DNA from 2 places in the Salipaludibacillus sp. HK11 genome. Region 1 is predicted to be linked to the other one. Evidence: riboswitches for the same ligand, from Rfam matches in the RefSeq annotation. Region 1 holds a riboswitch; the other holds the start of a gene.
The links. A riboswitch is a leader RNA that binds a small molecule or an ion and turns the genes downstream of it on or off. The one in region 1 is predicted to bind S-adenosylmethionine.
Positions count from the first base shown of each region.

Region 1 (4,220 bases):
TAGCTGATGTCATGCGCGGTATTGGATTTGTCAATATTACTAAACCTGGAATGCTGCAATCAGCAGGAAGAATTATGACGATTCCAAAAGGGTGTCGGGCAATGGGGATGTCGCTTGAAAGTGTCTGTGAACAACTAAATAATCATGGGTATAAAACGACCGATTAGAGGAGGAAATATAATGAGTGAAATGATTAATAACCGAGAAATGAGTGCGGTTGAAAAAACGGAGCGTCAGGCGTTATTGAAAGATATCATCAAAGAACTACATGAGGGAAAAAACGTTGAGGATGTTCGCGCACGATTTGAAAGCGCGATTGACTCCATTAGCGTGAGTGAAATATCACAAATGGAACAAACATTAATGGAAGAAGAAGGAATCTCAGTAGAAGAAGTTCAACGTTTATGTTCCGTTCATACAGCAGTTTTCAAAGGGTCAATTGAAGAAATTCATGGATCTTCGGCAAATGATCCGCAAAATCGACTAGGTCATCCAGTCCACACTTTTTTTCAAGAAAACAGAGAAATTGATCACCATGTGAACTTTAAATTAGCATTACATCGAGATCAATTTGAGAAGGAACCATCCGAAGAAAAGGCTGCTAAAATTCTTGCCGACATCACTGCCTTGCTAGAGTTAGATAACCATTATAGTCGAAAAGAAAATCTACTCTTTCCCTACTTGGAGAAATACGGTATTTTTGGACCGACAAAAGTCATGTGGGGCGTTGACGACCGCATTCGCGCAACGATAAAAGAGTTGAGATTAGAGCTAAATGAGGACACGTGGACAAAAGATAGTGTGATTGATTTGGTTAATGAGATTGTTCATGAAGTGTCTGAAATGATATATAAAGAGGAAAATATCCTCTTACCGATGGCACTCGAAAAGCTGACTGAAGATGAGTGGTTGAAGATTGAAAGGGAAGGAGACGTCATCGGGTACACATTTATAGAACCACCAGCCCCATGGCAACCGGATCGAGCTGATTTAACCAATGATGGAACATTTATGAAAGAGGGCGTAATTCAATTAGAGACAGGCATTTTATCTGTCCAACAACTCGAACTAATGATGAATCACTTACCCGTGGATATTACGTTTATTGATGAAAACGATGTTGTACGTTATTTTTCACATGGAAAAGAAAGAGTCTTCCATCGCACAAAGTCAATTATTGGTCGAACGGTGCAAAACTGCCATCCGCCGCAAAGTTCTCATATCGTCAATGCCCTTCTCGATGAATTCAAGTCGGGTGAAAAAGATGTGGAAGACTTCTGGATTCCGTTCAAAGATAAATATGTGTTAATTCGTTACTTTGCTGTTCGCAATGAACAAGGAGAATACAAAGGCACGTTGGAGTTTACACAAAACATCAAGTCTATTCAGGAAATTACGGGTGAAAAGCGATTGATGTCTTAAAACAGATAACAGAAATATCTAGAAAATATTGAGTCAATCATTAACAATATGAGGAGGAACAAACAATGACACAAATAATAGAAGAAAAAGTGTATGAAGCATTAGGAGAAGTGGTGGACCCAGAAATTAATATGGATATAGTCAATCTTGGGTTAGTTTATAATGTGAAAATTGGAGATAAAAATGATGCACATATTGAAATGACGCTTACTTCAATGGGATGCCCGATGGCAGGACAAATCGTCACAAGTGTGAAAACAACAGTGGCAAACATGGTTGAAGAGATTGAACATGTCGAAGTGGATATCGTTTGGAGCCCAGTGTGGGGAAAAGAACGCATGTCTCGCTATGCGAAAATGGCATTGCGAATTCCAGGTTAACACGTCACCGGTAATAAATGTCTTAAAAAATAGAATTGACGAATCTAATCATGCATGGTACTATTCATACTAATCAAAACATCAATTTATCATAGTTAAATAGTAAGAAAACTCTTATCGAGAGCGGCGGAGGGACTGGCCCTATGAAGCCCGGCAACCATTGTAAGAGATAGAAATTCGTGTGGACGTTATTATCCACAACTTGACTTCTATCAGACAAAAGGTGCCAATTCCATCAAAGGTTTCTGACCTTTGAAAGATGAGAGAGACTTTTCTGCCGATAGGTATATTTTCGTCTCTCTGTCTTTATTTGACAGGGAGGCTTTTCTATTTTTAATGACGTTTATTACAAAGTCGAAGAAGGGCGTGTTAAGCATGAGTGAATTGGTAAAAAAAGTCGGTATCATTGGGTTTGGAACGGTCGGTAGTGGAGTATACGAAACGTTACTAAATAAACGAGCGAAAATAGAAGAACTAATTGATGGGTCATTTGAAATTCCAGTGGTACTAGTGAAAGACTTAAATAAAGCGAGAGAAATGAATAGTAATACAACTCTTACAGCAACATTTGAAGATTTGGCTAAATTTAATTTGGATGCAGTCATTGAAGCGTCCCCAGATGCCGTTACTGGTTATCCATATGTCAGACAGTTATTGCAAGAAGGAATCACTGTAGTGACAGCGAATAAAGAGTTGATGTCAAAGCATGGAGAAGAATTGTTGGAACTAGCGGACCGTTTTCAGTGTCGCTTGTTTTTTGAGGCGGCAGTTGCTGGTGGAATTCCACTTCTAACTAGTGTTCGTCATACATTGAAAACGAATGATGTTGAGCAAGTAGAGGGAATAGTTAACGGGACGTCTAACTTTATTTTAACGAAAATGCGCGAAGATGGAGAGTCTTTTCATGATGCGTTGGCACAAGCTCAACAACATGGATATGCCGAGGAAGTGCCTGATAAAGATATTGATGGCTGGGATGCTTATTATAAAACGACGATATTAAGTCAATGGATTTATCAGACTGCACCTAGTTGGGTAACGCAAAATCCAGTTGGTATCAGAGGGATAGATTCGCGAGATTTAAAGTTAGCAGAAAAATTTAATGGACGGATTAAGCATATAGCTTCATTGAAAAAGAACTCGCGAGGTATAACTGCGTCTGTCAGACCACAGCTTGTCTTAGCAACAAATCCACTTTATGGTGTAGAGGGTGTAAATAATGGCGTTCATATCAAAGGCGATATTGTCGGCTCATTACTTTTTCAAGGAGCGGGAGCCGGAAAATACCCTACATCGAGTGCTATGATAGAAGATTTAGTAAACGATTGGACTGGCACTAGCGAAAAAATCCCATTCGACGTTTATAAATTTGCAGCGGAACCTTCGTCTGATCAGTTAAATAAATTGATTAAAAGTGTCAGTCAAGAGGTTACGTTTTGGTTTGTGTCTGGAGAACAGTTAACATTGCCGCTAGATAACAATAATCTGATTGAAAAATTAACGCATATCAAGAATTTTGACGGAAGAGAGGCAATGATCGTCAAAGGTGAGGAGACAAAAGTGATCGAATTAATCGGTTCACAAAACCAAAATGTTGTTATTTATCCGATATCTGGTGATAAAGAGGAAATTTTTCAACTGGACGGTGCAAAAGAACCAACTTTTTTATAAGCTTGAAAGTGTGATTGGATAAAGGTTTTTACACATTTAAAAAACTAAATGTCACAATAAATTTACAATAAATAGTCTGTTTTATGAGATATTTTAAAATTTTTCTAACATTTCACGAAAAATGTGGTATTCTGTAATGGTAGTTATCGTAATAGATTTATACATATTTTTATAGAGTAGAGGTGTGTTCTATGTTTAAGACATTACAGAATATTTTTCGTGTTGGGGATCTAAGGAACAAAATCATGTTTACGCTTGCATTGCTTATTGTTTTTAGAATCGGCGCTCATATTCCAGCTCCTGGAGTAAATGCGGATGTGGTGAACTTTGATGGTCTCGCTGCATTAGGGTTCTTAAACACGTTTGGAGGAGGCGCTTTAGAGAACTTCTCGATTTTTGCAACTGGAATCATGCCTTATATTACTGCTTCTATTATTGTTCAGTTGTTGCGAATGGATGTCGTTCCTAAGTTTTCAGAATGGGCAAAAGAGGGGGAGTCAGGTAGGAAAAAGCTTGCGCAAGTTACGCGTTATGGTACTATAGGAATTGCATTTATCCAAGCAATAGGAATGTCTATCGGTTTCAATAATATTATGCCGGGATTGGTTCCCGATCCTTCATTAGTGACATATTTAACGATTGCGCTTGTTTTAACAGCAGGAACTGCATTTCTACTTTGGTTAGGTGAGCAAATTACTGCGCACGGAGTGGGGAATGGGATATCGATAATGATTTTTGCCGGTATTG
Region 1 covers NZ_CP181045.1:2,663,948-2,668,167, reverse strand. Annotated here, with positions in the region: gene ACM26V_RS12990 (DUF1858 domain-containing protein) at 1-167, shown strand, start outside; gene ACM26V_RS12985 (DUF438 domain-containing protein) at 181-1,422, shown strand; gene ACM26V_RS12980 (metal-sulfur cluster assembly factor) at 1,488-1,802, shown strand; SAM riboswitch class I at 1,914-2,068, shown strand; gene ACM26V_RS12975 (homoserine dehydrogenase) at 2,178-3,473, shown strand; gene secY (preprotein translocase subunit SecY) at 3,665-4,220, shown strand, end outside.

Region 2 (4,220 bases), 320 kb from region 1:
GAGCCTTTATCGGTGCAGGTAGTCTCGTGCCACCTGGTAAAACAATTCCACCTAATAAACTTGCTTTAGGTCGCCCTGCCAAAGTCGTCCGTGATTTATCTGATGCTGACCTTGCTGATATGAAAAGAATTCGGGATAGTTATGTTGATAAAGGAAAGTACTACAAATCACTCGTTGACGAATGATCATTACTAACTGGAAAGATTATCAGAGCAAAAGAACGCGAATGGATTTCTCCACTCGCGTTCTTTGTGATTTATTCCTTGTCAATATGAAGCGCTTCTTGCTTCATTAATTCCGCTTTGTCTGTCGCTTCCCACGGAAGATCAATATCTGTTCGACCAAAGTGACCATAAGCAGCTGTTTGCTTGAATATCGGTCGTCGAAGATCTAACATTTTAATAATCCCTGCTGGACGAAGGTCAAATAGTTTACGAACCACTTGAACTAAGACGTCTTCTGATACTGTCCCAGTCTCAAATGTATCAATCGCGATCGAGACAGGTTGAGCAACACCAATCGCATACGCTAATTGAACTTCACAACGGTCTGCAAGACCTGCTGCAACAATATTTTTCGCAACATAGCGAGCGGCATATGCGGCAGAACGATCAACTTTAGTTGCATCTTTACCAGAAAAAGCACCTCCACCATGACGAGCGTACCCACCATATGTATCAACGATGATCTTTCTTCCTGTTAACCCGGCGTCACCTTGAGGACCGCCAATTACAAAGCGACCTGTTGGATTAATAAAATATTTCGTTTCATTGTCCAACAATTCCTTAGGTACAACTGGTTTAATAACTTTCTCTTTTAAATCTTCTTGAATTTGATCAAGTTCTATCTCAGCATGATGTTGAGCCGAAATCACAATCGTGTCTACACGAAGAGGCCTCTGGTTTTCATCATATTCTACTGTGACTTGAACTTTACCGTCTGGACGAAGGTAAGAAATGGTTTCATCTTTACGTACTTCACTTAAACGCCGAGCGAGTTTATGTGATAATGAAATTGGCAAAGGCATAAGCTCGGGAGTTTGATTATCAGCATAACCGAACATAAGACCTTGGTCCCCTGCTCCAATCGCTTCTATTTCTTCATCTGACATGTTGCCTTCTCTAGCTTCTAACGCTTGATCTACTCCTTGTGCAATGTCGGCAGATTGCTCGTCAATCGACGTTAATACGGCACATGTTTCATAATCAAAACCGTATTTTGCACGCGTGTAACCAATTCCTTTGATTGTTTCTCGTACTATTTTTGGAATATCTACATATGTAGAAGTTGATATTTCACCAGCGACTAGCACCAAACCTGTGTTTACAGATGTTTCGCACGCCACTCGAGCATTTGGATCGCTTTTCATTATTTCATCTAAAATTGCATCCGAAATTTGATCACAAATCTTATCTGGGTGTCCCTCTGTTACTGATTCTGATGTAAATAATCTCGTTTTTCCTGCCACAATTACGACCTCCCCGGTATTTTACCCCTTTAATGTGTATATAAGATGAGCTTCATAATCGACGGTACTCGTTATCCAAGCAGAATGGTCTTAATCAACAACCGATCAAGATTTAAATAGACTCTTATTTTTCCATATAAACTAAAAAACCTCTCCCCAGTTGAGGAAAAGGTTACGATCCATTCGCCTTTCACCTCTTATCGATCAAGACACACAAATATGTCTTGCAGGTTAGCACCGTTCACCTTTTTGGAAGTGGTGATGGTTGCTGGGCTTCGTCGGGCCTGTCCCTCCGCCTACTCGGGATAAGAGTATCCGTTCGCCAAAAGAATACATGATTTTTCGCTTCATGTCAAGAAATCTATTTGAGATATATTGAATATATTTCATTGCTCACATTTTCACAAATATGACGATCTGTTGACGGTTTTCAAAATCTATATCTTCGTTTCATAAAATATATTAAAATAAAGTTATACGTAATTCATCTACCTTTAATGATTCCACTTCCATCATCACAGTCATCCTCTAGCCAATTGACATGGTACAACTAAACTGCGAACATCTAATCGCGAAGTTGCTCTCGTCCATACGTCATTCCAAGTCTGTCATCCCACAAATTCCACAAAACACCTATTAACGAATTATATCGGATATTTTTACACTACATTTCTTCTTGCACAAGATTATTAAAACGCTTTCAATACACTTATATTATTTGGTTATAACACCTCGGTCACCGAATCAGGTACCATAGACTACACAAAAATTTCAGAAATGTTAATACTACTTTCTTTTCGCTAAGTACGCTATTCCTTTAGATTAAACCACCATTATAACTAATTTAGTAGCCCAGAATTCGGTGAATCCATTTTATTAAAATCATCGTTCATCTTTGTAGTTTTGTTCATTCAACTGTCGTTTATCCGTATGGTGAGTGTATTCATCACTTTAGGAAATATAAATGAATGAAAAAAAGAAAGGGTGAAGAACATGAGTATGGTTCATTTCGAAGCTGCGTTGGGTCGTGTATTGCAGGGCGAAAACATCCACAAAGATTTATCTGTTCCACATTTAATTGAAAAAGCCTTAGAGCGTAGGGAAGGTGTATTAACATCTACTGGTGCTTTTCGCGCAACAACTGGCAAGTATACAGGTCGGTCGCCAAAGGATAAATTTATTGTGGAAGAGATCTCAACAAAGGATAATATTTGTTGGGGAAAAGTAAACATCCCCATCTCTGCCGAGGCTTTTGAACACTTGTATGAGAAAGTGTTACATTATTTAGCTAATAGGGAAGAATTGTTTGTTCGACATGGCTTTGCTGGTGCCGACAAAAAATATCAACTCCCTATCCGTATTGTTAACGAGTTTGCCTGGCATAATTTATTTGTTCGTCAACTTTTCATTCGACCTGAAGAAGAAGAATTAAAGAGCCTGTTACCTGAATTTACAATTGTATCGGCACCAGGATTCAAAGCTGATTCAACAATTGATGGTACAAATTCAGAAGCATTTGTAATCGTTTCAATGGAAAAAAGGATTGTACTAATTGGGGGAACTGAATATGCAGGTGAAATGAAAAAATCTATTTTTTCAATAATGAATTACCTTCTCCCTGAACAAGATATATTAACGATGCATTGTTCTTCAAATGTTGGTAAAAAAGGGGATGTAGCACTTTTCTTCGGACTATCAGGAACAGGAAAAACAACGCTTTCCGCAGATCCAAACCGTTCACTACTTGGAGATGATGAACATGCTTGGTCTTCAAATGGTGTCTTTAATATTGAAGGTGGTTGCTATGCAAAATGTATTAAGCTAACCGAAGAAAGCGAGCCTGAAATTTATAGAGCGATTCGATTCGGGTCGGTATTAGAAAATGTCGTCATCAATGAATTAACACGGGAACCTATTTACGATGCATCGGATTATACGGAAAATACGAGGGTGGCTTATCCACTCAGTGCCATTCCATCTTCACTAGAGCCAAGTATTGCAGGTCACCCAAACGCAGTAATATTTTTGACGGCAGACGCTTTCGGTGTTTTACCTCCCATCAGTAAACTAACACCGGAGCAAGCGATGTACCATTTCCTTTCCGGTTACACGAGTAAATTAGCTGGAACAGAACGTGGTGTCACTTCACCACAAGCTACATTCTCATCCTGTTTTGGTGAACCATTTCTTCCGTTGCCTGGTGCTAGGTATGCTGAAATGCTGAGGGACAAAATGATAGAACATAACACCGATGTTTACCTCGTTAATACTGGGTGGACAGGAGGACCTTATGGTGTTGGAGAACGTATGAGTTTACGATATACTCGCGCATTGATCCACGCAGCATTAGAAGGTGAATTAGATACAGTGGAAACGACGCAAGATCCGATATTTGGTCTACACATTCCAGTTAATTGTCCTGGTGTTCCTGATAAAGTGTTGCAACCTAAAGAAACTTGGGCTGATAAAGAAGACTATGACAGGAAGGCAATTGAGCTTGCTCATAAATTCAAAGATAACTTTAAGAATTTTAGAAAAATACCACAAAATATTGCTAAAGGTGGTACAATCATATAAAGAATCGATCCCCAGGCATAATAATGCCTGGGGATTTATGTTTCAGTCTGTTGGTGCATCCATTGGCAAGCACTCTTCGTGTAAGATAGCTGCTCCCTCACCGACAAAAGGTGTCCTTTATTTTTAATAATCCATTGTTCAGCATGATTATTGTATTCTCTTAAATTGTCGTGCA
Region 2 covers NZ_CP181045.1:2,347,372-2,351,591, forward strand. Annotated here, with positions in the region: gene ACM26V_RS11585 (gamma carbonic anhydrase family protein) at 1-185, shown strand, start outside; gene metK (methionine adenosyltransferase) at 257-1,468, opposite strand; SAM riboswitch class I at 1,663-1,780, opposite strand; gene pckA (phosphoenolpyruvate carboxykinase (ATP)) at 2,468-4,045, shown strand; gene ACM26V_RS11600 (alpha/beta hydrolase family protein) at 4,081-4,220, opposite strand, start outside.
Region 2: it holds a riboswitch for S-adenosylmethionine, as region 1 does, so the genes downstream of both, metK (methionine adenosyltransferase) here and ACM26V_RS12975 (homoserine dehydrogenase) in region 1, are expected to answer to the same signal.